Regions from separate parts of the Peribacillus sp. TE19612 genome, predicted to be linked through region 1. Evidence: riboswitches for the same ligand, from Rfam matches in the RefSeq annotation. Region 1 holds a riboswitch; each other region holds the start of a gene.
What was found. A riboswitch is a leader RNA that binds a small molecule or an ion and turns the genes downstream of it on or off. The one in region 1 is predicted to bind lysine.
Positions count from the first base shown of each region.

Region 1 (10,050 bases):
AAATGACTTGTACTTCATCCCCCATATAGGAAGAGATTACAGGCCCCAGCAGTGGATAATGGGTACAGCCAAGGATCAGTGTATCGATCTTCGTTTTCTTCAACGGGTTCAAGGTTTGTGCCACGACCCGATTGACGATCCCCCCTTGAAACTCCCCGCTTTCTACGATCGGGACAAATTTCGGGCATGCTAAACTATCTACTTTCACATCGGAATTGATGGAAGCAAGTGCATCGTCATAAGCTTTGCTTTTTACCGTGCCTTCCGTACCGATAACTCCAATATGCAAGGAATCAGAAACTTTCAATGCTGCCCTTGCCCCTGGGTGTATGACACCCAACACAGGAATCGGAAGTATAGCCCTGATTTCATCCAATACAGCTGCAGTTGCTGTATTGCAAGCGATGATCAGCATTTTTATATCCTTCTTCATCAAAAATCTCGTCATTTGCCATGTGAAGGTTTGGACATCTTTTTTTGTCCTCGGCCCATATGGGCATCTTGCTGTATCACCTAAGTAAATTATATTTTCATTTGGAAGCTGACGCATGACTTCTTTAGCTACTGTCAAGCCGCCTACCCCTGAATCAATGATGCCTATCGGTTGTTTCAAAAAACTCGCCTCATTTTTCTTTCATTTCTTGATGTAGTTTTACTAGAATCCCTTTGAGGGACATGATGTCAGATTCGTTAAAATTGACTAACACGCCACTCAAGTACTGCCTCCGTTTATTAATCACTTCTTCGATTATCCGTTCGCCTTCTTCAAGAAGGTGAATTCGAACCACACGCCGATCCTTTTCATCCCTGACACGCTGGACAAGCTGATGTTTCTCCATGCGGTCAATCAGGTCCGTCGTTGTACTGAAGGCGAGAAACATCTTCGTGGACAATTCGCCAATCGTCATGTCCCCTGATTCAAAAAGCCATTGCAAAGCCACGAATTGAGGAATGGTAATTTTATAATCATGGAGAATTTCTCTTCCCCTTTGCTTAAGCCATGACGATACATAGCGCAATTCCTTCTCGATATCGGCTACATATGCCGCCTGCTTCTCTTCATCCATAAACACAGCTCCCCACTTCATGAAACTTATCATACTACCATTTTGGATGAAAGTGAAATGATTTTCAAGATTGATTGACTGGAATCATAATGAAACCCCGCCATAAAAATAAGCAGCATCCAAAGAAGTCAAAACAACCAAATTGTTTTGCCCTTCCTTATATGCTGCCAATGAACGGGAGAGAAATTATTTATAAGGCTTACGTATTAAGAGTTAACACATTAAAGCTTAAGTTCTCCCATACGAAGGAGTTCTATGACTGCCTGCGAACGTCCTTTAACTCCAAGCTTCTGCATCGCATTCGAAATATGGTTTCGAACTGTTTTTTCGCTAATAAACAATTCACCTGCGATTTCTTTTGTTGTTTTGTCTTGTACTAGTAACTCAAATACTTCTTTTTCTCTTTTGGTGAGTAATGGCTTATGAGTGAATTCGTTCTCCTTCAAGTAATGTTACCCTCCTTGCCTTCACCAGCATAAAACCCGGAGTGGGTGTCTATTTAGTCAAGATATAGTATGTCGGCTGGGGCAATGGAGTGACTCTTTTACTTGTCTAAATGGAAATATTTTTAGGAATGTTCCAGCACAGTATACAGCATCGAACGCTTCATGTCTTCCGTCCAAGGTACCGGCTTCCCAGTGGCCTTGGATACTTGCACAATCGTCCCCCTGCCCGTTAAACAAATTGAACCATCTTGTTTAGTCCCCATATAGTGTAGGTCCACTGAAGAATTTCCGATATGGTCAGCTTTCACATGGATTGTCAATTGATCATTGAAAAACATCTGCTTAAGGTAATCACACTGTAAATTGGCAACAACCGGCATCTCACCGCATTCAGCCGAGGTCCAATCCTTCATGAACCCCATACTGTTGAAATACTCAATCCGAGCTTCCTCAAAATAAGTAAAAGGAATCGTGTTATTCAAGTGCCCAAACATATCAGTTTCCGAAAAGCGGATCTTAATCTCATGTTTAAAAGAAAAATCATTGATCCACTCCGTAATATTATCGATATATGATATTTTGCCCAACTTGTGCACACCCTTTCTGAATTGAATGACTATTCACTCATTTTATAAGAAAACAACGATTATGAAAAGGATTTTCTATTGAAAGCAGGGTAAATTATCAAGCTCACTTCACAAATCCTTCACAGTTGGCCTGGTGCCGGATTTACACTTCAACCCCAGTTATCAATCGTTTATGATTCTCTCGATTCCCAACCAAGTCTGCGTATGTAAAACAAGGACAAAAAAAGAACCCATATCATAAGATACAGGTTCTTTCTTGTTCATTATTAAACTTCATCACTGCCGAAGAAGTTACGGAATTGTTGGATCGTAGTATCACGGTTCAACGCTGCAATCGAAGTCGTTAATGGAATGCCTTTAGGGCAAGACTGCACGCAGTTTTGTGAGTTACCGCAGTTTGCAAGTCCTCCATCACCCATGATCGTATTTAAACGTTCAGCTTTGTTCATTGCACCAGTTGGATGTGCGTTGAATAAACGAACTTGTGATAATGGTTGTGGCCCCATGAAGTCTGAATTGCTGTTTACGTTCGGACAAGCTTCCAAACAAACACCGCAAGTCATACATTTAGATAACTCGTAAGCCCATTGACGTTTCTTTTCTGGCATACGCGGTCCTGGTCCAAGGTTGTACGTTCCATCGATTGGAATCCATGCTTTTACCTTTTTCAATGAGTCGAACATACGGCTGCGATCGACCTGCAGGTCACGAACAACAGGGAATGTACGCATTGGTGCTAGACGAACCGGCTGCTCCAATTGATCGATAAGAGCTGTACATGATTGTCTTGGTTTACCATTGATAACCATTGAACAAGCACCACATACCTCTTCAAGACAGTTCATGTCCCATGCGATTGCTGTAGTGTGCTTGCCTTGTACCGTTACTGGATTACGACGAATTTCCATTAGGGCGGAAATTACGTTCATATTCGGACGGTACGCTAATTCGAATTCCTCATCATAAGGAGCTGAATCCGGTGTATCTTGACGAGTGATTATAAAACGGACTGTTTTAGTCTCAGATTTAGTTTCAACCATTTTTTTGCTCCCCCTCTTTAGTGTTTCGTAGTGTAGTCACGTTTACGCGGTGCGATCAGTGATACATCTATGTCTTCATAATGGAATTCAGGTGCTTGATCCAAGCCTTTGAATGTTGCCATAGTAGTTTTCATGAATTCCTCATCATTACGTTCTGGGAAATCAGGTTTGTAATGCGCTCCGCGGCTTTCGTCACGGTTTAATGCACCAATTGTGATTACACGAGCCAATTGCATCATGTTTTGCAGCTGTCTAGTGAATGCAGCTCCTTGGTTACTCCATTTAGCCGTGTCATTGATGTTAATTTTCTTGTAACGTTCCATCAGCTCAAGAATCTTGTTATCCGTTTCTTTCAGCTTGTCATTGTAACGAACTACAGTAACATGCTGTGTCATCCACTCACCAAGTTCTTTGTGAAGGACGTACGCATTTTCGTTACCATCAAGAGACATGACTTCATTCCATTTCTCTTGTTCTTGTTTTTCGTACCCTTCATACAATGAAGAAGGAATGGATTCTGAAGTTTTAGCAAGGCCTTCAATATATTTAACGGCGTTCGGTCCAGCGACTGAACCACCATAGATTGCAGAAAGAAGTGAGTTGGCACCAAGACGGTTACCGCCATGTTGTGAATAATCGCACTCACCTGCAGCGAATAAACCTTTGATGTTAGTCATTTGGTCATAATCAACCCAAAGTCCGCCCATAGAATAGTGAACGGCAGGGAAAATTTTCATTGGAACTTTACGAGGATCTTCACCCATGAATTTCTCGTAGATTTCAATGATTCCGCCAAGTTTAATATCAAGTAATTTAGGATCTTTATGTGATAGATCCAGGTAAACCATGTTTTCACCATTAATGCCAAGCTTCATGTTCATACATACGTCGAAGATTTCACGAGTCGCGATATCACGAGGTACTAGATTACCATAAGCAGGGTATTTTTCTTCAAGGAAATACCAAGGTTTCCCGTCTTTATATGTCCAGATACGTCCACCTTCACCACGAGCGGATTCACTCATTAGACGAAGTTTGTCATCGCCAGGGATTGCTGTCGGGTGAATTTGAATGAACTCACCATTAGCATAATTAACACCTTGCTGATAAACGATGGAAGCTGCTGAGCCTGTATTGATCATTGAGTTCGTTGATTTACCGAAAATGATTCCAGGGCCGCCGCTCGCCATGATGACTGCGTCTCCAGGGAATGATTTGATTTCCATTGAAGTCAGGTTTTGTGCTACGATACCGCGTGCTGTTTGCTCATCATCGATAACAGCTCCAAGGAATTCCCAGCCTTCATATTTCGTTACAAGGCCTTCAACTTCATAACGGCGAACCTGCTCGTCCAATGCGTAAAGTAATTGCTGACCAGTTGTTGCACCAGCGAATGCTGTACGGCTATGTTGAGTACCACCGAAACGACGGAAATCAAGAAGACCTTCCGGAGTACGGTTGAACATAACACCCATACGGTCAAACATATGAATGATCGATGGTGCTGCTTCGCACATCGCTTTAACCGGCGGTTGGTTAGCCAAGAAATCTCCGCCATAAACTGTATCGTCGAAGTGGATATATGGAGAATCCCCTTCACCTTTTGTATTTACTGCCCCGTTTATTCCGCCTTGGGCACAAACTGAGTGAGAGCGTTTAACAGGCACTAAAGAAAATAAATCAACCTGTTGTCCCAGCTCTGCTGCTTTGATCGTAGCCATTAATCCAGCTAGACCTCCACCAACGATAACTATTTTACCTTTACCCAATTCTGTCACTCCCTTATTTCCATTAGCCAAGCTATGTTTTTCCTAATTCTTATAAATGAACTCTATCTTCTTATACGAATGCGAAAATTGCGCTGATTCCGATATAAGAAAGAAGAACGAAAACGATCAATGTAAAGTAAGTCATGATTCTTTGCGATCTTGGTGAAACTGTAAGACCCCAGCTCACAGCAAATGACCATAATCCATTAGCAAAGTGGAAGATTGCCGAGATAATACCAACAATATAGAACACAATCATGAATGGACTAGAGAAAATCTCTGCCATCATGTCAAAGTTAACTTCAGCACCCATAGCTGCTTGAATTCTAGTTGCCCATATATGCCAAACAAGGAAAATCAACGTTATGATTCCAGTTAGGCGTTGCAGCATGAACATCCAGTTACGGAAGAAACTAAATCTGCCTAAATTGTTTTTTGCTGTAAAGGCAATATAAATTCCGTACACAGCATGGAAAATGAGCGGTAGATAGATGACGACCCACTCTACCAAAATCTTCACGGGCGTATACTCAATTAAATGAACTGCCCCATTAAAAGTTTCTTCTCCTTTTGTTGCCATAAAGTTTACCGATAAATGAAAAATTAGGAATAGACCAATTGGAATTACTCCTAGAAGTGAATGAAGCCTGCGATTCCCAAACTCACGATTTTTTGCCACTAAGTGCCCCCCCTTAATTTGTGAAAAATCATGCAAAGATAAACTGGTGGCTCCCTTTTATCTCCGCGTGAAAATACAGTATAGAGTCAAAAAACTCCTCTATACTTCCTTTACAATTATGTGACATGTCCATTTTACTCCTGACTTCAATGTGCGTCAAGAAAACGGATACAAGAAATCTCTTTTTCAGAATAGATTTTATTGGATTATATTGGGTATTTTTTGTTTGTCAAGATGATATTTTGAAGAAATTTCTAATTTAACTATTAATATCCCGGTATAATTTCTCATTTTTTTCCAATTGCGATTTAAATAAATAAAAAACAGTATAATTTGCAAAAGAAATACGTTTATAATAGATTTACAGAAAGAGGCGATAAATTATGAAAAAAAATATTGCTGCTGCGATAGAAGAAGAGATTCAAACTGAAGAAATTCAAACAACTGAAGAATTCCAAGTTCCAGCTTTCGGATACGAATTAATCAGAGAAGTTCTATTGAACGATATTCTCGGAAAAGACTCTAATCAAATCCTCTATTGGGCAGGTAAACAATTAGCAAGAAAATTCCCATTGAATGGCGATCAGGAAGTGATTGAATTTTTCCAAAGCGCTGGATGGGGCAATCTGGAAATCTTGAAATATACGAAACACGAGATGGAATTATCCCTGACAGGTGAAATAATCAGCCGCCGTTTGGATTTACACCCTGATTGTCACTTCCAACTTGAAGCCGGTTTCCTTGCCGAGCAGTTTACACTGCAAAAAAAATTCCTCAGCGAATCAACGGAAGAAATCAAACGCCGCGCAAAAAAAGTGATATTCACCATCCAATGGGATCCCAGAGATCCAATCTAATGAGCCCTGAAAACAGACTTACCCTTTTTACCGGAAGTCTGTTTTTTATTGGACTCCTGACACTTAAGCTAGCACATTTGCATGCTGACCAAGTTTAAATGCTTCATGAAGGGATTCAACCGCCTTCACCATTTCCTTTTCATTGACGACGGTCGAAACTTTAATTTCCGATGTGCTGACCATTTTCACCTGGATGCCTGTATTGGCCATCACTTCAAACATTTCGGCAGCCACTCCCGGATTGGATACCATACCAGAACCGACGATGGAAACTTTGGCCAATCCGCTCTCCGTTTCGACTCGGTCGAACCCCAATTGTTCTTTATTATTTTCCAGCACGATCAAGGCCGCTTCCGTATCTTCACTTTTTGTGGAAAAAGATAGATTCGTCGTATCCTCGGCAGTCATGCTTTGAATGATGATGTCCACATTGATCCGGTTTTTCGCAAGTGTGGTGAAGATCGTGGATAAAGCACCAAGTGATTGGGGCAAACCATATATTGTGACTCTCGTAATACTGTCTTCAAAAGCAATGCCGCGTACAATTAAGTTTTCTTCCATAGTTGCTTCCTCCTCTATGATCGTACCTGATTCTCTCTCCATGCTTGAACGTACTTCAAGCGGAATTTGATAATTTTTTGCATATTCGACAGCCCTTGGGTGAAGGACGCCCGCCCCCAGGTTGGCAAGTTCCAGCATTTCATCGTAAGAAATGGATTGGAGTTTTCGCGCGCCTTTTATGTAGCGTGGGTCCGTTGTGAAAACACCCGTTACATCCGTATAAATATCGCATCTATCCGCATTCAGCGCTGCAGCGATGGCAACTGCCGTCGTATCGGAACCGCCTCGCCCTAAGGTAGTGATTTCCCCATTTGCATCGTTACCCTGGAAACCGGCTACGACCACTATTTTCTTCTCCTGAAGCTGAGCTTGGATCCTCGTGGCATCGATGTTTAAAATCCGGGCATTCCCATGAACGGATTCCGTTTGCATGCCAGCCTGCCAGCCAGTATACGAAATGGCTTCATGTCCTTCTTCAATCAATGCCATCGTTAACAGGGAAATCGTTACCTGTTCCCCAGTCGTCAAAAGCATATCCATTTCCCTCTTGCTCGGGGATCCGGAAATATCACGCGCCATGGAAACCAATTGGTCCGTTGTTTTCCCCATAGCTGAAACAACGACGACAACCTCATTTCCATTCTCCGCTTCCTCGATTACCCGATTGGCAACATTTTTGATTTTTTCTACGCTACCGACGGATGTTCCGCCGAATTTTTGAACGATTAATGCCATCCTCATGCACCCTCTCTACTTTTTAGGCAATAAAAAAAGCAATGAGAAATATCTCATTGCTGTGGTCACATATCCTAATACTGTAATCACAGTGAGATAGCTCTCCAGGGTATAAACCCTGACAATCCGCCATTTCTTAAATGTCGGACCAGGAGGACAAGGTATGAGTCTTGTCTTCCTTCGGCGGCGTCCCCTTTCAAAACCTTTCATGGAAGCTCATACTTCTCCAGGTTTTTACTCTTGAATTCCGCACCTCTATCAGCACTTTTAAGTTGTCTAGTTAAAAATTCCTTTTAATCATAGCATAGAGATTTATCGGTAGCAAGATTATTCTTGTAATTTTCTAACGATTCCCTCGGCTACCCCTTTTGGCATGCCAGCTTCCATGATTTCCTCGGCCGTCGCCTCTTTGATTTTCTTCAATGATCCAAAATGCCTTAATAATTGCTTCCTTCGCTTTTCCCCGACTCCTGGAATATCATCAAGCTGGGAGTGAACCGCATTTTTCCCGCGTAGCTGGCGATGAAACGTAATCGCGAACCGATGCACTTCATCCTGAATTCTTTGCAATAGGTAAAATTCCTGGCTCCTTGAATCAAGAGGTACAAGTTCAAGCGGATTTCCGATCATCAATTGCGAGGTTCTATGCTTTTCATCCTTAATGAGGCCTGAAAGTGGAATATCCAAGCCTAATTCATTTTCCAGAATATCCCGTACTGCTTCGACATGTCCCTTTCCGCCATCAATGATGATCAAGTCCGGAAGCGGCAGCCCTTCTTTCAATACTCGTGAATATCTTCTTCTGACCACTTCACGCATCGATTCATAATCATCAGGTCCCTGGACCGTCTTGATCTTATATTTGCGGTACTCTCTTTTTTCCGGCTTCCCATCAATGAACACGACTAAAGCGGAAACGGGGTCACTTCCCTGGATATTGGAGTTATCAAAAGCTTCAATTCGATGCGGGGTGTAGATACCCAGTTGTTTCCCGAGGTTTTCCACCGCATTGATCGTTCTTTCTTCATCCCTTTCAATCAAAGAGAATTTTTCCTGAAGGGCGATGGAGGCATTTTTATTCGCCAATTTAAGCATGTCTTTTTTCGCTCCCCTTTTCGGGTGAATCGTTTTGACACCAAGCAGCCCTTCGGCCATTTCGGCATCCACAGATTCTGGCAGCAAGATTTCCTTTGGTTTAAAGTGGTTCGTAATCTCGTAAAACTGACCGAGGAATGTAAGAAGTTCCTGTTCCGGTTCATCGTAGACCGGAAAAAGCGAAACATCCCTTTCTATCAATTTACCCTGCCGGACAAAAAATACCTGAACGCACATCCAGCCTTTATCATAGGCAAAGCCAAATACATCCCTGTCGATGAAATCGGTCGTCATCATTTTCTGCTTTTCCATCGTAATATCGATGTGGGCAATCTTGTCACGGAACTCCTTGGCCCTCTCGAAATCGAGCTCTTCCGATGCCTCCAGCATTTTTTCAGTCAGTTCTTTTTTTATTTCAGTATGCCCGCCGTTCAAGAACCGGTTGATATCATCGACCATTTTTTTATATTCCTGTTCCTCTACATCATATACACATGGGGCAAGGCACTGGCCAAGGTGATAGTAGAGACAAACGCGATCCGGTAACGTATTGCATTTTCTTAGGGGATAGATGCGGTCGAGCAATTTTTTCGTTTCGTTAGCTGCAAATGCATTCGGATAAGGACCGAAATATTTCCCTTTGTCTTTTTTGACTTTTCGCGTAATGATTAGACGCGGGTGGCGTTCCGCAGTCAGCTTGATGAAAGGATACGTCTTATCATCCTTTAGCATGACATTATATTTTGGGTCATGTTTTTTGATTAAGTTCAACTCTAAAATAAGAGCCTCGATATTGGAAGAGGTGACGATGTATTCGAAATCCTCAATCTCGTTCACGAGTCGAAATGTTTTCCCATCATGAGATCCCGTAAAATAAGAACGGACACGATTTTTCAACACTTTCGCTTTGCCTACATATATGATCGTTCCCTGACGATCTTTCATTAAATAACAACCAGGTTGATCGGGAAGAAGGGCAAGTTTATTCTTTATTTGTTGATTCATGCATTCAGCCTCCTGTTCTCCCATTTTTACAATCATTATATATCAAGATAGCGAAAAAAGCTTCAAGTCCGCAGACTTGAAGCTTTTTTTAGCTAACTTACTATTACGCGTGTTTTGCAATAAGTTCAGCAAGTGCTTCTTTAGGTTGGAAACCAACAACCTTATCGACCACTTCACCGTCTTTAAGGACGATTAATGTCGGGATGCTC
Region 1 is NZ_JBWCCL010000002.1:92,359-102,408, reverse strand. Features, by position in the region: gene racE (glutamate racemase) at 1-613, opposite strand, end outside; gene ACZ9AO_RS03815 (MarR family winged helix-turn-helix transcriptional regulator) at 624-1,067, opposite strand; gene ACZ9AO_RS03810 (helix-turn-helix domain-containing protein) at 1,289-1,513, opposite strand; gene ACZ9AO_RS03805 (acyl-CoA thioesterase) at 1,636-2,100, opposite strand; gene sdhB (succinate dehydrogenase iron-sulfur subunit) at 2,367-3,140, opposite strand; gene sdhA (succinate dehydrogenase flavoprotein subunit) at 3,158-4,909, opposite strand; gene ACZ9AO_RS03790 (succinate dehydrogenase cytochrome b558 subunit) at 4,980-5,588, opposite strand; gene ACZ9AO_RS03785 (YslB family protein) at 5,972-6,445, shown strand; gene ACZ9AO_RS03780 (aspartate kinase) at 6,509-7,741, opposite strand; lysine riboswitch at 7,831-8,007, opposite strand; gene uvrC (excinuclease ABC subunit UvrC) at 8,069-9,841, opposite strand; gene trxA (thioredoxin) at 9,945-10,050, opposite strand, start outside.

Region 2 (10,050 bases), on a different contig from region 1:
CTATTTTAAAGATATCCGTGGAACATGACTAACTTTAAATAGGGTGGTTACAATAATCGAATGAACGAAAAACTTTGTATTGGGGGTGGGATGGTGAGGTTTTTTAAGGGCAAGAGGGAAATGGATTCAGCATCCTTTCAGGTTACTTCCAAGGATTTTCAGGAACTCCTTAAAAAGTTTAAAGCATCTAATGATTTTCTTACCTTCCAATTCCCGAATGATGATGGCTATATCATCTCCTACTTCAATTCACTGGTCAGTGTACAACAGCTCCACGAACAAGTATTGGCGGTCATGTCGAATCAACCAAAGAAGGTCCTTAAGCAACTAAAAGGCGATATTCCGATGGAAGATATGAAATTGACGGCTGATTTAAAAGACATTCAAAGATTGGTTTTGGAAGGATCGATCATGATTCAATACAATCAAGATGATGAAATGTGTTTGCTCATTCCGTGTGTTCACAGTGTGAAAAGGCAAATTTCAACACCTGAGTCGGAGTATACGGTCGTTGGATCCAAGGAGGCGTTTGTTGAATCGCTTGATTCGAATTTGAATCTGATCCGTAACCGATTGCCCACTCCTGAATTGCAGTCCAAGGAATTTAGGGTCGGGAGCATCTCGCAAACAAGGATAGCGGTACTCTACATAGATGGGGTGGTAAATCAACAGATCATCAAGACGGTCATACAGAGAATAGAAGATATAGAATATGATACGATCGTCGATATTTCGTTCGTAAGCCAGATGATCACGGATAATCGGAATTCGATGTTCCCGCAATTGATTGATACGGAGCGGCCTGATCATCTGGCCAGTGTATTATCGGAAGGGAAAATAGGGATCATGCTGGATGGATCTCCTCATGCATTGGTTGGTCCCAATACCATCATTTCATTCTTCTCGTCATTTGAAGATTATTTTCAAATTTGGAATCTCGGTACTTCATTCCGTTTGATTCGGCTTTTCGCCGTGCTGTTTTCCGTTTTGTCATCACCTCTGTATGTGGCCGTTTTAACCTATCATTATCAAGTGATCCCAACTGATTTGCTGCCAATCTTAATATCATCCAGGGGAGTGATCCCTTTTCCGCCGATCTTGGAAGCGATCGTGCTGGAAGGGACGATCGAATTGCTGAGGGAAGCGGCGGTCAGGCTGCCTGCCAAGGTTGGCTCCACCATCGGCATTGTTGGCGGTATAGTCATCGGTTCAGCCGCTGTGGAAGCGGGATTTGTCAGTAATGTCTTGTTGATGCTTGTCGCTTTGGCTGCCTTGGCTTCATTTACGGTGCCGATTTACCAAATCAGCAATACGATTCGCCTTATCCGCTTTCCCTTTCTAATTGCTGCCCAGTTATACGGGCTGTTAGGAATAGCTTTATGCAGTGCATTCATTTTAAGTCATTTATTGAAATTGACTTCGCTTGGCAGTCCTTATTTAGACCCGCTTTACCCGTTAAGAATTCATGACTTTAAAGATAGTCTGATTCGCCTCCCTTTTTCAAAGCAGAAAAAACGCCCGCAGTTTCTGCGGACGGAAAATCCACTAAGGATAGGGAAAGAGGCGGAAAAACGAAACACCCGTAATGATATCGATGAATAAGGAAGTAGAAAGCGGTGAGAAGGAATGGAAGTCAAACCAAATGAAACAAAACAAATATCTCCATTTTTTGTTTTTTTCCTCATGCCCGGCATGCAGATTGGAGTAGGGATATTGGGGTTTGAACGGATCATAGCGAAAGAGGCTGGCCAAGACGCATGGATATCGGTCCTGATATCAGGGTTGATCATAAATGTTCTGCTTTGGATGTGTTTCAAGCTTTTGGGCAGGGGCCCCCAAACACTTGATTTGGTTGCCATCCACAAGGATTTGTTTGGTAAATGGGTCGGAAATGCTTTCAATATATTATTCATCCTCTACTTTATAATGATTTCCATCATTCTTATCAGGACTTATTTAGAAGTCATTCAGGTTTGGATGTTCCCAGGTGTCAATGTCCTGATGCTGATAACCATCATTCTAATTCTCGTATATCGCTTTGTGGAGGGAGGTTTCAGGGTCATTACCGGTTTTTGCATAATCGGCCTTATGATCGGATCGCCATTATTCCTTTTGAATTATTTCCCTTTGAAGTACGCCCACTTTGAAAATTTGGGTCCTTTTCTTGATCATTCCTTTTTGGAAATCATGAAGGCCTGTAAGAAGATGACCCTGAATTACCTTGGTTTTGAATTAATCCTCATTTATTATCCTTTCATTAAAAATCGTAAAAAATCTCAAAAGTGGGCCCACTTAGGGGCGTTGTTCACTATGGTGATCTATGTAGTATCCATACTTGTTTCATTAGCCTACTATCATCAAGATCAGCTGAAAGATGTAATTTGGGCAACTTTGACGTTATGGAAAATTGTAGACCTTCCATTCATTGAAAGGTTCGAATACATAGGGATTTCCGTTTGGCTGTTCATGGTGCTGCCGAATGTTTGCCTAGGGGTTTGGGCAGCAAGCAGGACAGCGAAAAGAGTATTCGGATTTAGACAAAAAAAGATGTTGGTTCTCATTCTGATCATCATTTTGGCTTCCTGCATTTTTTTGGATAACCGCTATAGGATCAATAAGTTTAACACGATCAGTTCGCAAATTGGTTTTTATATCGTTTATTTGTATCTTCCTCTCTTATTCATATGGCAGTCGATCGTCTATAAATTCAGGGGGCATAAATCATGAAAATCAAACTTCTCTTGATAACATTAGCAAGCTTTTTGATGACGGCGTGCGGCGTGGAAAAGCAAATATTAGAAGATATATTAATTGCTGAAGTCGTAGGCTATGATGATGCCGGAGACAAGAAAATCAAAGGAACGGTCGTTGTCAGCGTTCCTCAGCCTGGGGAGGAAGCAGATCTGGGTAAAGAAGTATATGAAGCGGACTCCCATGATATAAAGGCGGCCCGCCAGCAGGAAAATGCAAAAACACCATATCCGATTGTCGGCGGGAGACTGACAGTCACTCTATATGGTGAAGAATTGGCAAGTAAGGGATTGAATGATTATGTCGATACATATAGGCGTGACCCAATGGTGGGAAGGGATTTGTATTTAGCGGTCGTTCATGGCAAAGCGGAGGATGTAGTTAAAATGGAGCCGAAGTTGATTAAAACTCCAGGGGTTCAAGTGAAGGAGCTGATCGAACAGAATATAAGGACTAATTTGCCTGATGTAGATCTTCACAGGTATTTATATGCGTGTCATGGTAAAGGGATCGATCCGGTCTTGCCCTTATTGGAAACAACAGGAGACCAAATACGGGTAAGGGGGATCGCCTTGTTTAAAACGGATCGCTATATTGGGAAATATATACCTTATGAAGACGGCTTTTTATATAAGGTCCTTAGTGAAAATTTTAAGCTGGGGAGTTATGAAATTAAATGGAAGGAAAATGACTTTACCGAAATCAATAACGTGGAGTCACGTGTCCATTATCATATTTCGAATGCCAATCAAGACCCAAAGGTCAGGATTGAAGTGAAAATGAAAGCGAGTCTGCTAGAGGTCCAAGGCTACGACTTGGGCAAAGCGGTCGACCTGAATAAAATAGAGGCCAGGGCCGAGCAGGTCATTGGCAAAAAATTAAATGAGATGGTAACCATGTTTCAGGAGAACCATATAGATCCGCTTGCACTCGGTGATCATGCTAAAAGTAAAACAAGAAATTTTGATCAAAAACATTGGGAGGAGGCATATCCCGATATTCCAATTGAGGTCGATCTGGATATTGAAATGATTCAAACGGGAATAGCTGAATAAAAGTAGAATATTCTGGAGTTTCCCCCTTTATAATAGGGTATTGGTGTAAAGATTGTGTCAATGCGGCTAAAAAAGGGGGAAAAGCATGGACAAAGCATGGTGGAAAGAGGCAGTTGTGTATCAAGTGTATCCAAGGAGTTTTATGGATAGTGATGGCGATGGTATTGGTGATATAAACGGGATTTTGATGAAGCTAGATTATTTACAAGAGCTAGGTGTGAACGTGATATGGCTATCCCCAGTTTATCAATCTCCCAATGATGACAATGGGTACGATATCAGTGATTATAAAGCAATCATGACTGAATTCGGGACCATGGCCGATTTCGATAGGTTGTTAAAGGCCGTTCATGAACGTGGAATGAAGATCATGATGGACCTGGTGGTCAATCATTCTTCAGATGAACATCCATGGTTCGAGGAATCCAGATCCTCAAAAGACAATCCGAAACGTGATTACTATATTTGGAAACCTGGCAGGAATGGGAAAGAGCCAAATAATTGGGAGTCGATTTTTAAAGGTTCAGCATGGGAATATGATGAAGCAACCGATGAATATTATTTACATTTATTCAGCAGGAAACAACCGGATTTAAACTGGGAGAACCCTAAGCTCCGTGAAGAAGTTTACAGCATCATGACTTGGTGGCTGGATAAGGGTGTCGATGGCTTCCGGATGGATGTCATCAACTTCCTTTCAAAAGATCAAAGCTATTCAGATGGAGCCGTTCATCATGAGAAGCAGTATGGTGATGGAAGCCCCTTTTTCCTGAATGGACCGCGCATACATGAGTTTCTGCAGGAAATCAATCAACGGGCACTTTCTGGACATGACGTGATTACGGTTGGGGAAATGCCAGGCGTCACGCCGGAGGAAGCGCAATTGTTCACAGGTAAAGATCGTGGTGAGCTACATATGGTCTTTCAATTCGAACATATGGATTTGGGGAGGGGACCAGAAGGGAAATGGAGTAACGATAAATGGAAGCTAACCGATTTAAAGCGAATCCTCTCTAAGTGGCAGACTGGTTTGGAGGGGGATGGCTGGAACAGTTTATACTGGAACAACCATGATCAGCCCCGGGTTGTCTCAAGGTTTGGTAATGATGGAAAGTATCGTATTGAAAGCGCAAAGATGCTTGCCGCTTGTCTTCATATGCTGCAAGGTACACCTTATATATATCAAGGGGAAGAGCTGGGAATGACCAATGTTGCATTTGAAAGCATCGATGAATACCGGGATATAGAAACATTGAATTCATATGACGAACTCGTCCATTCTCATGGCTGGTCAAAAGAGCGGATGATGTCAGCCATCCACGCCCACAGCCGGGATAATGCGAGGACACCTATTCAGTGGAATGACTCCCGGAACGCAGGATTCACGAAAGGGACCCCTTGGATTAAGGTTAATCCCAATTTTCCCGAGATTAATGCAGAAAAGGCTTACAATGATCCGAATTCCATTTTTCACTTTTATAAAAAGCTTATCCAACTGCGCAAGGAACATGATATCGTCGTTTATGGCCGTTTTGAACTGCTGTTGCCGGATGATGAACGAATATTTGCCTACACGAGATCGTTTGAGGAAGAACAGCTGTTGGTGCTATGCAACTTTAAAGAAGAGCAGGCCTCTTATACTTTGCCTGAAGAGCTGCATGCATATTCTGCCACAAAGCTGATCGGCAATTATGATCAGGAGGAAGAAGGAGTCTCCAGCAAACCCCTGCAACCATATGAATGCCGTGTTTATCATTTGAAATGAAAAAAGGACCTGTTCTTCTCCGGTTAGGGAAGAACAGGTCCTTTGCGTATTATTTTGATTTAAGGTCACATTCCTCAAGCGGAATGATTTTTGTTTTATGCTTAATTTTATAGCCGAACCATAGGACGAAAAATAGAATCAAGCCAATGTAGGAAACGAACATTGAATTCCAGTCGATCCCATCGCTGCTGAAAGCCTGATAGCCTTGTCCGATGATAATGATAATACAAAGGACAAGTGCGAATATAGGTCCGAATGGGAAGCCTTTTGCCCGGAATGGTAAAGCATTCATATCAAGGCCTTGAGCTGCGTAAGCTTTGCGGAACCGATAATGGGCAATCGCAATCCCTACCCAGGTGACGAATCCTGCCATGCCGGAAGCGTTCAATAACCAGATATAAACGACGCCATCCCCGAAAAATGAAGCTAAGAATGCAACGCAGCCAACTAAAGAAGTCACGATAAGTGCATTCACGGGCACTCCTCTTTTATCTAACTTACCTAGGAATTTCGGTGCTTTCCCATCACGTGCCAAGTCCCATAGCATACGCGTTGAAGCGTACATGCCAGAGTTACCTGCAGAGAGTACGGATGATAAAATGATCGCGTTCATGATGGATGCAGCAAATGCAAGGCCGGCACGTTCAAATACAAGCGTGAATGGACTTACGGCAACATCTTGACTCAATAAACGTGAATCCGTAAACGGAATGATCATTCCAATAACGAAAATTGCAAGGATATAGAACAAGAGGATGCGCCAGAAAACGGATCTGATTGCTTTAGGAATATTTTTTTCTGGGTCCTCACTTTCACCAGCAGTCACTCCAAGCAATTCCGTTCCTTGGAATGAAAAGCCAGCAGCCATGAATACGCCTAGAATCGTGAAGAACCCTCCGTTAAAGGGACCTTCGCCCATTGTGAAATTGGAAAAACCAATTGGGTCATTCCCACCCATGATTCCGAGAATGATCAGAACACCCGTAATCAAGAAAATGACGACTGTCACGACCTTGATCATGGCAAACCAGAATTCTGTTTCCCCGAAACCTTTAACTGACATGTAATTGATAAGAAACATAGTGATTAACGCAATGGCACTCCAGATAAATGAAGGGCTATCCGGGAACCAGAACTTCATAATTAAGACAACGGCAGCCAATTCGGCGGCAATAGTGATTGCCCAGTTATACCAGTAGTTCCAACCAATCGCAAAACCGAAAGACGGATCGACGAATTTGGATGCATAGACACGGAACGAACCGGCCACTGGCATGAAAGCCGCCATTTCTGCAAGACTTGTCATTAAGTAATAAACCATGATGCCGATGACCGCGTATGCCACCAAGGCACCGCCGGGACCGGCTGAATGAATGGCACCGCCACTTGCTAAAAATAAACCTGTTCCAATCGTTCCGCCTAATGAAATCATCATTAAATGACGCGCTTTCAGGCTCCTTTTCAGTTCAGTAGGGCTTGTTGGTGATTGTGAATTTGACAATTGATGTTACACTCCTTTTTATTGGAAGGGAACGAAAAATAAAAAAACAGCAGTCGAAAAAGATCGACGGCTGTTTATAATAAACCCGTTTATCCTTCCGAAGATAGCTCCCCACGCTTTTTGAAAAAACGTGACAGTGGTGTTCCTGTTCGGTAACACCGCCAGCAAGAATATACATGGAATATACCCTAACTTCGGCAACTTATCCTTTCAAACGGAGTCTTTAATTTTCCAGAATCTCGTCCGCTTTACTTTTATAAGCTGCAGCCTCTAACTCATCGGTAAATGAGGAAGTATTCAATTTTCTAAAATCGTTGGCGTCAGTTTGTAGGTGACGTCGGACGATTTTACTCATGAAATTCATGCAATCGCGAATAGATTGCTAGTAATTGAGTAAACTTTACTATATCAAAATTATAAAATAACTTCTGGGATATCGCAATGATTATTTTATGTGGTTATTTTTTCCTAGTTAATGAATGATGGCAGGAAGGAAGAATCAAGTGACGATATACTAAAATATAGCACATCCTGATAACTAAACGGTTTTCCGTTTTATTAGGGCATAGTCCAGTTTTACATGTTTGACCTCTTCAGGATTCTCAAAGAGATCCACTGCCATTTTCCCGATCCATTCCAGCGGTAAGGAAATGGTCGTGATGTCGAGCATTTCGCCAAGGCTATCATTATTGAAGCCGAGAATGGCCACATCTTCCGGTATCCTTATACCCGATTTCTTAGCGGTAAGAATGAAGCCCGCCGCCGTGTCATCATTCGTGATGATGATGGCTTCAGGTTTATCCATCATCGAATTCCATTCCTGAAACAATTGTTCACCGTCTTTGATGTGATAACTGCCTTCAAACAGCCATGCTTTATTGTTTATCAGTTGATGTTTACTCATGATATCGTTAAAGGCCTTTGTACGATGGGAACTGTTTCTGCTCTTTTTACGGCCAAGGCTGTATCCGATTTTCTTATATCCTTTAGCAATCACGTACTCAAGGGCACAGGAGAAAGCTGCATAATGATCAATGCTGATGGATGAGAATTCAGCCTGGGCGGTATCTTCACATAAAATAATCGGTCCGTATTTTTGATAATCCAAGAGGATTTTCATTTCCGAAATCCTTGAACAAACGATAATGCCATCGAGCTGCTTCATTTGCAGCATATTAAAAGCCTGGATCTCTTTCTCCCTGTCATAATTTGTTTGAAAGATGACGATATGACAGCCAATTGCATTTGCCTGTTTTGTGATTCCGTTAACGATTGCCCCGTAATATGGGTGATTGTTGAATGGGATGATGACGCCGATAAGGTTGGTTTTCCCTTTTGATAGATGAATGGCGTTGATGTTTCTCGTATAATTCAAACGATTGATTGCTTCTAAGACGCTCTTTCTTTTATCGGGGCTTACATATGGATGATCATTCAATACACGAGACACTGTTGAGACAGATACACCAGCACATTGAGCTATTTTTTTAATATTTGTCATGGTATCACCGTTTTTCTTTTTTTATATTGTACAGTATGAAACCCATTTCAGGGCAAGGGAACAGTGTGGGACTGCTGAAGATTTCTTCAAATAAGGTCTTGTTATGGTATTGGTTTCATCCTTTAAGATTGGTCTAAGTCTTAGAGGAGGAGGAAATCATGATGTTCCAAACTTTAATCACCCTGTTTGTGCTTTGCGGAATCGAATTGGGATTTGCGTACTTGGCCATTTCCTTGAAACAGGAGAAATGAGTGGCAATGCCCGTCAAGAAGTCCGCGGCTTTATGCGTGGAAACCGCGTTTACTCGTGAATTTCACGTCGTCCAGAAATAGCTCCCCTAGTTATGTTCACCAGTAAAACTCCACAATATAAATATAATTTCATCATACGGAATGACTGACTGTCAGGAAGCTGCTAGTGGGGCTTCCTGACAGTTTTTGCTGTGTGTAAAAGTCATTTGCCTTTTTGAAATGTTTAAAAATAGTTGCACTTTTTTTGTATATTTGTGTATAGTATAAAATAAGTTGTGTAGAGGAAACTTTTTAGCATTTACGACAATGTAAAAAAATTTACACTTAGTTTTGCACATGGCAAACTATTTTAGAAAGATGAAAAAGGGAGGGAATATGGATGGGTTTTCTTAAATCTATTGGAGGCGTGCTTGCTGCATTGCTGGTTTTAACGGGGTGCGGCAATGATACGGCCGAAAGCGATAATGGCAATGGCAAGCTGGATGTCGTTACAACAACGGGAATGATTGGAGATTTGGTTGAGAATATCGGCGGTAAACATGTCGAGGTCACAAGTTTAATGGGACCGGGAGTCGACCCCCATCTATATAAAGCGACGCAGGGTGATGTGAAGACACTGGATTCGGCTGATATGATTTTTTATAACGGATTGCATCTTGAAGGGAAAATGACGGATATATTTGAAATGATGAGCAAGGATAAACCGACGATTGCCGTAACGGAAGACTTCAAGGAGAACCAACTTCGCAAAGTGGGTGAAAAGGAGCATGATCCCCACGTATGGTTTGATGTAAAGCTTTGGATCGTTGCGGCGGAGGCAGTTAAGAAAGAATTGATTGCCAAGGACCCGGATCATGAAGCGGAGTATCGTGAAAATTATGAGGAATACGTTCTGCAATTGGAGGAACTTGATAAGTATGTCCATGAGGAAATCAATAAAGTACCTGAAGACCAACGGGTGCTCGTTACAGCACATGATGCTTTTGGGTACTACGGGGAGTCATATGGCCTGGACGTAAGAGGGCTCCAAGGGATCAATACATTATCGGAATATGGATCAAAAGATGTGACGGATATGCGGAACTATCTTGTGGAGAACAAAATAAAAGCGATTTTCATAGAGTCAAGCGTACCGAGGAAGGCTATCGAGGCTGTCATTCAAGGAGCAGGTAAGCAGGGCCACAAAGTGGAAATCGGCGGTGAATTGTTCTCGGATGCCATGGGTG
Region 2 is NZ_JBWCCL010000008.1:77,520-87,569, forward strand. Features, by position in the region: gene ACZ9AO_RS15305 (spore germination protein) at 91-1,602, shown strand; gene ACZ9AO_RS15310 (GerAB/ArcD/ProY family transporter) at 1,627-2,727, shown strand; gene ACZ9AO_RS15315 (Ger(x)C family spore germination protein) at 2,724-3,806, shown strand; gene ACZ9AO_RS15320 (glycoside hydrolase family 13 protein) at 3,892-5,571, shown strand; gene ACZ9AO_RS15325 (amino acid permease) at 5,621-7,072, opposite strand; lysine riboswitch at 7,169-7,353, opposite strand; gene ACZ9AO_RS15330 (LacI family DNA-binding transcriptional regulator) at 7,611-8,573, opposite strand; gene ACZ9AO_RS15335 (metal ABC transporter solute-binding protein, Zn/Mn family) at 9,204-10,050, shown strand, end outside.
Region 2: linked by a shared signal. The riboswitch ahead of ACZ9AO_RS15325 (amino acid permease) and the one ahead of ACZ9AO_RS03780 (aspartate kinase) in region 1 are both predicted to bind lysine.

Region 3 (10,050 bases), on a different contig from region 1:
GGAAAATGCTTGTTTCTGGAAGTTTTGCCATATTCACCCACAGGTAACTGTCAGTATCGGAATGTCTCTCGGCTTGTTACCAATAATAAGCGTATCCCTGCCATTTATGAGTTATGGTGCTTTATCAGCGATGATCAACGCCTTCTTGTTTGGTCTGGTTTTAAGTATGTATCGCCAAAAAGATATGATACGGATGAAGAAAATATGAGAATATGGTTCTGTAGCTCGTACTCTCTTTTCTGAAGAAACCAGGAAAGGGCAAAGGGCATGAAGTTTTCAAAGATGCGATGAATCATGAGGATAATTATCAGGTGAAAAATCCCCTAAGAGTTGAATATATAGGTGCTGATAGATGCCCAGGAAATCCATTTATAAAAATAAAGAACTAATTAAAATCCATGTATAGTTTTGAAATCAAGATTGACCAAAATCCTCATGAAACAACATATTAACGTAAATAAAAAGAATCCATTTTGAAAAAAGTTTGATCGAAATGGATTCTTTTCTTGTGATTAAAACCCTTATTGAAGTAAAGCACCCGTTAATTCAACAAAAATCCACCCTTACATCCAATCCTTTCCATGTTTCCTAATGAAGTTAATATCGTTTTGATAATGTTCAAGATGCCCTTCCTCTATCATCTTTTGAAAAGCATTGTCCCCTTCACTGGCTTTTCTTGTAATTGTTTTACATAACCCTTCTAATCGCAGCAATACCATTTCCAAATAGTCTGCTTCTATTCCCTCACCGTAAGATTCAAGAAACAATCTGACTCTTTGTTTTATACGGGTGCCATGCTGTAATGAATGGTAATAAACTTTCTCACCTGCTTCAGAAAGATGAAATCTGCTTAAGGGAACGCAAGTATAAAGTGTGTAAGCTATGTCCCAAAGTCTTGGACCAGGTCCAGCAACATCAAAATCAATAATACCCATTGGTTTTTTATGGTTAAAAATAATGTTGTACATCGCAAAATCATTATGGCATAGCACCTCAGGTTGTTGGGGGGTGTTATCTATCGGTTGCCAGCTGTCATCAAATGAAAAATCACTGACAGAATCATGATAAAGACGGAGCATTTTCGCTATTTCCATTAAGACATCATCTGACCACATGTATTCCTTTAAAGGATAATTACCAGCTTCTCCTTCAATAAATGATAATATTTCTCTTCCTTTTTCATCAATACCTAAAAACTTTGGTGCATAACTGAAACCTTTATTCTCCAAATGCTTTAATAGCTTATGAATCTTGGGACTATCAGGCTTTAATTCCCGTCGCACAGTATCTCCTGAACGATAAACTTCAGAAACATTCCCTCCTGTTAGCATTTCTTCATTTTCAAGGTTTGACATCTATGGATCCCTCCCTAATATGACTTTCTATAACACGTAAAACAATTCCTGTTTGTAACTGCCTTATAGACAGTTACGATTCACGAAACATTACTTAGAAATATTCATGGACGGATACGATAAAGGCAGGGAATTTAGTAAATTTGTACAAGCATGTTTTGTTTTATCTCATATATATAGTAGAAAAAGGAGTGATATTTATGAATTTAAGTAATGATTTTTTATGCCGTCATAATCCATTCTGCGGTCATAATTCATCCAGCCATGATAAATCATCCTGCTGTGATAAGTCATTCTGCTGTGATAAGTCATCTTGCTGTGATAAGTCATCCTGCTGTGATAAGTCATCCTGCTGTGATAAGTCATCCTGCTGTGATAAGTCATCCTGCTGTGATAAGTCATCCTGCTGTGATAAAGCAAAGGACAAAGGGCATAAACAAAAAAGATTTTCGCCAATCGGACAAGCATGTCAGACCCGACAACAAATAAGTGAGTTTTTAAGAAATTCTACCATAGGTTCAATCATTGGATTCACTACAACCGCTGAACCATTTAAACCTATATTTGTAGAGTTGCGCAGTTTTGATTCTGTTACCGGACAAGTGATAGTTACTGACAGAGCAATGGGTAATTTCACTATTAGCCTTTCATCTATTTGTTCCGTTAAAACTATTTGTCCCGCTACAACGCAACCGATGTTTAATGCTTAAGACTTTATAGAGGATTGGGAAAAAATTAAAAACTCCCCTAAGGGAGACGGGGGGCAGGAAGTTCTGAATGACTCCTTCATATTCTTCTCTATTCAGCAGGATAAAAAAGACAATTAATTGAATAATTAATTGTCTACAGTTTTTTTACGGTTTTGTATACTTTGAATGTTGCCTCCAGGCGCTCGCTTTCCCCGGGGGGTCCGGGTGTGCGCCTTCGGGGTCTCTCCCCTGGACACACTTTTCCCGCAGGAGTCTCGCACACCTGCTCCCCATTTAACGACCAGTAGTTTCGTTTAGCAAACTCAATTAAGCCTTTATCACCAAGTTCGCCACCTCGAAGCTTCAATGGCAAATCTTTCAGGAATCCAGCCTATGGATTCCCACTATCATTCGGATTCCTTGAATAAAAGGATTTCTCTAGGGTTTTCCTTGATACAAAAGCCAGTCCACAAGAAAAGATTACATATAAAACAAATTGTCCTTGCAACAGAATGGATTCCCTGTTATATTACAATCAATTAAATATTTTCTTACTTCAATTTTTTTTGAAGTGAGGATAGAGGAGCAAAGACCATTAGTACACATTTTGAGGAGAATGAGATCCTATGACTATTGTGGAAAGGGGAATTTGCCGAAGCGGAAAGAATCTCATGTTCTTGAAGCTGGTTCTGCTATTGAATAAATACAGGACTGTCATATAGGAAACTATATGGAGGGCTATCTTATGCGCGGAAACATTTTCTTGGTAAATATTGTTTCTAATGCAGCAGCGAATCCTCGTTGTTGCTTTTTTGCGTTTACCCCTGAATGGCCCTAACCACCTCTGAATATTTTTAAAAATTATACAAAAGGGTGTGAAGTTATGAATTTTGGCCAAGTTTTAACCGCAATGGTTACCCCGTTCAATCATAATGATGAGGTTGATTTTAATGCTACGAGAACTTTAGTAAACTATTTAATTGCTAATGGTTCTGATGGATTAGTAATAGCTGGTACAACTGGAGAGTCCCCTACATTAACTCAAGAAGAGAAAGTGGATTTATTCAAATTTGTTGTGGAAATTGTTGATGGAAGAGTTCCAGTCATAGCAGGAACCGGCTCAAATAACACGAGAGCTTCTATCAGCTTAACAAGGCAAGCGGAGGCAGCAGGAGTCGACGGAATCATGCTCGTTACCCCATACTATAACAAGCCGGCTCAAGAAGGATTATTTCAGCACTTTAGCGCTATTGCCCATTCCACTTCATTACCGGTAATGCTTTATAATATTCCAGGTCGAAGTGTTGTAAACATGTCAGTGGAGACGATTGTTAGCCTCTCAAAAATCAACAATATCGTGGCAGTAAAAGAAGCAAGTGGTGACTTGGATGCCATGGCACAAATCATAAGCAAAACAACTAGTGACTTTACTTTATACAGCGGCGATGATGGGTTAACATTACCGGTTTTAGCCATCGGTGGAGCAGGCATCGTTTCGGTTTCTTCACACATAATTGGTAATGAAATGCAAGAAATGATCAATAGCTTTAAAAATGGTGATGTCCATGGTGCTGCCGCTACACATCGTACACTTCTTCCAATCATGAAAGCATTATTTGCTGCACCAAGCCCGGCACCAGTAAAATCAGCATTAAATATGCGGGGGTTAAATGTTGGAGGCGTCCGGTTACCATTGGTCCCTTTAAACGATGAAGAAAAAAGAGCACTGCAAACAGCTCTACAGCCTGGTAACGCAGAAGCCATTTTATTAAATAAATAAAACTAATGATTCTGGAGAAATTTTAAAAAGCAGTGCATACTCGAAAGACATGCACTGTTTTTTTATCCATGTACGGCTCAGGTGGAAGAATTTATACTATATATAAAGAATCAATAAGGAGAGAGCCAATGGGGGGTACACACAAACCAAACATTCTTGTATTTAGTCCTATTCAGACAGAGGTCGATGCTTATGCTGATCGTATCCGCAATAGTGGGTTTATATCGGTGAAGACAGCGAAAACTTTGGAGGAAGCAGAAAAATATTTACCAGGCACTGAAGTTATCTTGGGGTGGAATTTCCCTACACAATTACTATGTAAACCAATAGCCTCATCTGTTCGCTGGTTTCAATCAATTGGAGCAGGGGTCAATGATTTGATTGCAGACAATTCGATACCTCAAAACATTACAATAACTCGAATTATTGACCAATTCGGTGCTTACATTTCTGAATACGTATTTTTGTTTCTCTTGGACATAGTGAAAGACGGTCCTCGGATGAAACAATCGCAATTGGAGCGGAGGTGGGATCCTTTCATTTCTGAAACCCTAAAAGGGAAAACAATCGGGATCGCTGGACTTGGATCGATTGGCGCTGAACTTGTTCGTAAAGCCCAAGCATTTGATATGAATGTACATGGGTTAAGCTTTAGTGGAAAACAAGCAACACTTGTGGATCTCCACTTTACTCCAGATCAATGGGGTGAATTTGTAAAAGATCTGGATTATTTGGTCCTGACGCTTCCTTTAACGGATTCCACTTATCATATCATTAACCAGGACCTACTTTTAGCGATGAAACCCAACGCTTACCTTATCAACGTTGGCCGTGGAGCATTGATAGATGAAGGGGATTTACTATCTGTCATGCGGAAAGGACATCTTCAGGGAGCAGTCCTTGATGTATTTGAGACAGAACCGTTGCCAAAAGAACATGCCTTCCGGTCCATGCCCAATGTGTTTATCACTTCCCACCTGTCAGGGCCAAGTACGATTAACGAAGTGAGCAACTTTTTCATAGAAAATTTAAGGCGATTTTCAAGTGAACAACCTTTAAGTGGAATGGTAGATCGGAATCGAGGGTATTAAACCCTTAAATAATTTTTGAAACAGCCGCATTTTTCAACGGAGGAATGCGGCTTACATTTATTTAGCTTTATATTCCTTTTACAAATCAAAAAGTCCCTCACAAGAGATACTTTTTTTCGGGAGATAACGCAAGGGTACCATCCATTTATTATCTTCTTATGTATAGTTCCATAAGATGAATCCAGAACATCCAAATAGTGCTGATTGTACATAATGCCTAGGATATTCCCAAAGGGATCAACCACGGAAGCAGTAATGAACCCCTGACCGCGAACTGTGGGTGCCTCGTGTTCTTTCGCTCCCATAGACAGCAGCTTCTCGAAAGTTGCTGTCACATCGTCGACGTGCCAGTACACGACGGCACCCCCGGCCGCTCCGGTCGACGAACCACCGGGCGCGTAGCGGCTATCGATTAGGCCCAGCTCGTGCTGGTAGTCCCCGAGGCGAAACTCGGCATATCCCGGGCGTTCGAAGTATGGGTCGGTACCCAGCAGCTCTGCGTACCACTTCTTTGCCGCCACTAGATCATCCGCCCAAAAACTGACGGTGGTGAGTCCTCTTAATGTCTTTGTTTCGCTCATAATCGATTTCCTCCTCAATGTTGAGTAAGTAACTATACTTCAATATTTAGGGTCACCGGGTGATTTCCTAGTTGCAGTTCCGATAGCTATTGTAAACGTCTAATGCTGACAACAGTATGTCAGTGTAAGTGAATATTTCATCAAAAGTGGTTTGAACATTTATTCCTTTGATTAACTTCGATTTACCTACGAATAAACCCTTCTCTTTTTCAAGAAAATGTCCCAATTGTTGAACAAAGTCCAAACGGCACTGTTGGACTAACCTGCCTCTAGCAATAAGAAAAAGCTGCCTTAATGACAGCTCCGTTTCTTCACTAGCGCACCCTTTCTTTCAACAAGAGTTCATGTATGTTCTCATTATATGTAATCGATGTCGAAATGAGGGGATAGTAATTCCATGCTTTGTAAATCCCATTCAAAGGTAAGTATGGCTGATTGTTTTGATTTATGAGTCAGGAGGGGTACACCATTTTTTATGATCATGCTTTCTGCATCCCAAAAACGGACCGTTTCGTCTTCGCCGGTACGATTACAGACTATCACGGGCAGCCCTGTTTCTAGTGACCTTTGTTCCCATTCTCCCTCCGGACCATGTAATCCGGGACCCCAGGAAGACGGTGCAAGTAATATTTCTGCTCCTTTTTCAGATAAGGTGCAAGCAATATCTTTGTTATATGCGTCTGCACAAATCATAATACCAACCTCAACATTGTCTGTTTTTATTGGCTCTAATACTTCCCCTGGGGCTGACCAATCATCAATAACACTGATTTTACTCTGTTTACCTATTAAATGACCTTTTTTATCTATGACAAACACAGAATTATACAACTCTCCGTCACTGCCTTTTTCAGGGCAGCCCAAAAATACAGTGCTTTTCAAATTCTTTAGTTTACGGCTCAAATTATTCATCCAAGCATCAGGTTGCTTGTTAATCCATCCAGTCCCAATCTTATGATTGAATTGAAGTCCGCTGACACATAGTTCGGGTGTTATAATCCATTCGGCATTATTATTTGCTGCAATATGAATGGCTTGTTCAATTAGTTTTTGGTTATGCTCCACATCACCAGCGATGGGCAATAGGTGCAGTAAAGCTATTTTTATTTTCCCCATAGTGATCTCCCAAACATCAACTTATATTAATGGCCATGCTTGTAATGATTGTAGCATAGACATTGTTTGGCTTGTTCAAGTAATCTGTCCCGATAAAGAAAAAGCTGTTTCCTCCCCACCTCTAAACAAGACCTTGCTCCAATGAGCAAAGGCTGTTTTTACGAGTTTCTTCTATATATATAACCAAGTTTGCCTAAGGTGTACCCATTCGTATAAGTGTACTTTTACAAACGAAAAATTTGTTCTTTGGATAGCTGCTTTGAAGCATCGGGAATTTTTCGTAATTTATAATTAATCATATCTGAAGAGTAAACCATGATACTTACCATTCCTCCTTGGATCGTAGCCCGGATCAGGATAGGTTGATTGTACTTGTTTTTAAAACTAAAATCAGGCCCATACCAGCTTACTGTTGCATCGCGGCCGGATGGAACATACGGAACGCTCCTTGTATGGGAATAGCGTTGAATCGTTTGCAACCCTGCATTGTCGATAGCATTAAACAAGGTGGATGAAACCTGACAAATCCCTCCGCCAATCCCTTCAGAAAACTCTCCTTTAACGATAACTCGAGCGAGCAAATATCCTTTTTCTACTGATCTCTTGCCAACAGCTTGGTTAAATGAAAAGACCTCTCCTGGAAACACGACATAATTATTAATGGCTTCTGCAGCAAGTGAGATATTATTTGAACGATTTTTATTGTTGACATTAAAATAGGTTCTATATTCCCCTATCTTTTTTTCACGAATTTCCGCAAGTAATTCGCTGTCAACTTTTGGATGAATAGCAAGCAAAGGTACTTCTAGTTTGTATGATCTACTACTGTATAAGAAGGAATGAAATTGCTCTTTAAAGGCTTGATGGTATAGCTTGTAACCTGCCCGCCCAGGAAGAATATTACCTTGTTTGTCCATTGTGGCATTTACAGGTTTTTGGTACACTTGCCGGTCTATTTTTTCGACAAATTGATTATATTTATCCACGTCCATGATAGGAACATCCAGTAAGGGCATAGTAATATCAGCCTGGTTGACACTGGCAATCGTTTGTCCTTGGTGGGTTACCGATAAGCTTTCAGAAATATTCACTGGTTGAACAAATAGCAAAAGTCCGGCAATCCATGTTAATCTCAATGAATGCACCTCCTGGGTTGGTTTCTTTGAACATTCACAATTTTCACTTCAAATCTTCATAAATTGCATCTTGATCAATAAACCAACGATCGGTCAAACTCTCCTTTCGGATCATAAAATGCATAACCTTTTTTTCTTTGCCATCCTTCTTCTTATGTATAGCTACTTGAACAGGTACATCCACGAGAAATAGACCATTTAGCTGTTCAGGCGGTTGTCTTAAAGGGTCAACTACTCCAAAATATGTAATATCTTTAACAAGTTTATTGACACGGTTAGGGTGACTCGGATTTGATAAGGTCATTGCTAATAATTCCTGATTTCCTTGATTAATGGCAATGGTAAAAATACGTATAAGTTCATAAGGATTTACCGTTTGTATATAATCATCAAGCTTACCAGCGGCTTTCAATATCATTAATTTATGAGAAAGATCTTCGTTTTTCAAACGATGCGTAATACTTCCAGAGAAATGAACACAAAAATGACCTGAAAAACCATTTGGAAGAGCACCAGCACCATGTGGCATTCCGTGCATAGATGCAGCAATCATTTGATTATTGATTAATACAATAATGGCTCTTCTATTCCAACTCCATTTATTATTATAAATTTTCTTCATGATTTGAGTATCTTCTTTGGTTAATGGCTGTACATCGGCATGATGGCTACCTGCTCTTCGTTGTACCTTAAATGATAACCCAGTTTCAATATCGATTATGGTGAAATTTGTTTTATCAGGAATAATGTTGTTTACAATCTCCCAAGGTAACATCTCAATTTTAAAGCTTATGGGTCCTTCTTCATCTTCCCATTCCATTGCATAGACCGACTGATCGACCATTAAGACAAATATAAAAATAGCGATAATTACTTGATATAATTTATTGTTTTTCATTTGGCCTCTCCTTCATTTTTTCTTATTATTTCAGGACATAATAAATTGAATACCTTTGAAAATTTGGAAATTCTTCAAATTAAGCTAAAAAGGCTCAGACATGCTAGTGTTGATTGCATCTCTAACTTAAGCAAAACCGAGATATTAGTTTAAAATCCTCAACTTCCAATAGGTTATATGAACATAAAAAAACCTTCAGATTTTTTTATGAAGGGATTTTTGTAGAGTATTATGATATTACAGATGCTTACATTGATAAATTGAAATGGGAACAATGAAAAGCACTCACCTTCAACAAGAAATAAAAGAAGGCAAGTGCTTTTAACTTTTATTGTATTAAACCACTGATCATTCTAAGTGGGAATGGATATGACCAGAAGAGTTGTTTTAAAAAGGGCCCTCGATAGATTTTACCATTAACTGATGTAGAAAATATCATTGCAGGGGCTGTTTATCATCAAGAAATTGAAGTGGAAGGGGCAGAGATGACGGATTTCAGGAGTTTACACGTATACTCATTTCTATTTCCGGTGTTTCTAGCGTTGTTATGTTAATTAGTAAGTGAAAAACATAAAAAGGGCGCTTCCTCTGATAAGGAAGCGCTTCCATCTTATATAAAGCTATTGGACTTTCATTATAGCATGATTACCCTTCAAATAACAGGAATTAATGTTTAATTTTAGTTTATTTAATTATATTTTACATTAGAAAAAGAACTGGTAAGTCACTGAAAAACTACTAATTTAATTCAGTATCACCAAAAGACCGTCCAGCTTTTTGTAAATCGGACGGTCTTGCGGATAATAGATTGTAATTTTACTATCCTTCGTAAGGGAAAATGTTTATTTAGCTGCACCAGCTTTATTTATCACTTCCTTCGCTACCTGCAATGCGGATTCATAATCTGCGTGATCCGTGACTTCCGGTACATATTCCACATACTTAATGGTTCCTTCTTGATTTATTACAAATACTGCCCTGCATTCCAATCGTTGTTCTTTCATATACGTTCCATATGCAGTACCAAAAGACAAATCAAAGTGATCGGAGAGAATGGTTATAGCTTCGACATTACTTTCTTTACACCATCTTGCTTGAGCAAAGGGAAGGTCTGCGCTGATAGCCAACACCGCTACATCATCACCCATTTTGCTTGCTTCTTCATTTAAGAGCCTTGTTTGTAAATCACATACACCAGTATCAAGCGAAGGAACAGTCGTGATGATGCATGTCTTATTTTTATAGTCTGTTAAATGTGCTTTACGGCGATCATTTGTTAATAGTGCGAAGTCAGGGGCCTTATCCCCTACTCTTAGTTCAGGACCAATCAAGGTCACTGGATTCCCGCCTAAAGTCACTGCACCAGTACGCTCATGTGCCAAATTGAACCCTCCAACTCTCTTA
Region 3 is NZ_JBWCCL010000018.1:17,449-27,498, forward strand. Features, by position in the region: partial or broken gene ACZ9AO_RS23475 (FtsW/RodA/SpoVE family cell cycle protein) at 1-208, shown strand, start outside; gene ACZ9AO_RS23480 (phosphotransferase) at 564-1,355, opposite strand; gene ACZ9AO_RS23485 (hypothetical protein) at 1,603-1,782, opposite strand; lysine riboswitch at 2,615-2,793, shown strand; gene dapA (4-hydroxy-tetrahydrodipicolinate synthase) at 2,928-3,824, shown strand; gene ACZ9AO_RS23495 (D-2-hydroxyacid dehydrogenase) at 3,953-4,915, shown strand; partial or broken gene ACZ9AO_RS23500 (VOC family protein) at 5,089-5,496, opposite strand; gene ACZ9AO_RS23505 (carbon-nitrogen hydrolase family protein) at 5,854-6,612, opposite strand; gene ACZ9AO_RS23510 (VanW family protein) at 6,837-7,748, opposite strand; gene ACZ9AO_RS23515 (hypothetical protein) at 7,792-8,646, opposite strand; gene tpx (thiol peroxidase) at 9,489-10,028, opposite strand.
Region 3: linked by a shared signal. The riboswitch ahead of dapA (4-hydroxy-tetrahydrodipicolinate synthase) and the one ahead of ACZ9AO_RS03780 (aspartate kinase) in region 1 are both predicted to bind lysine.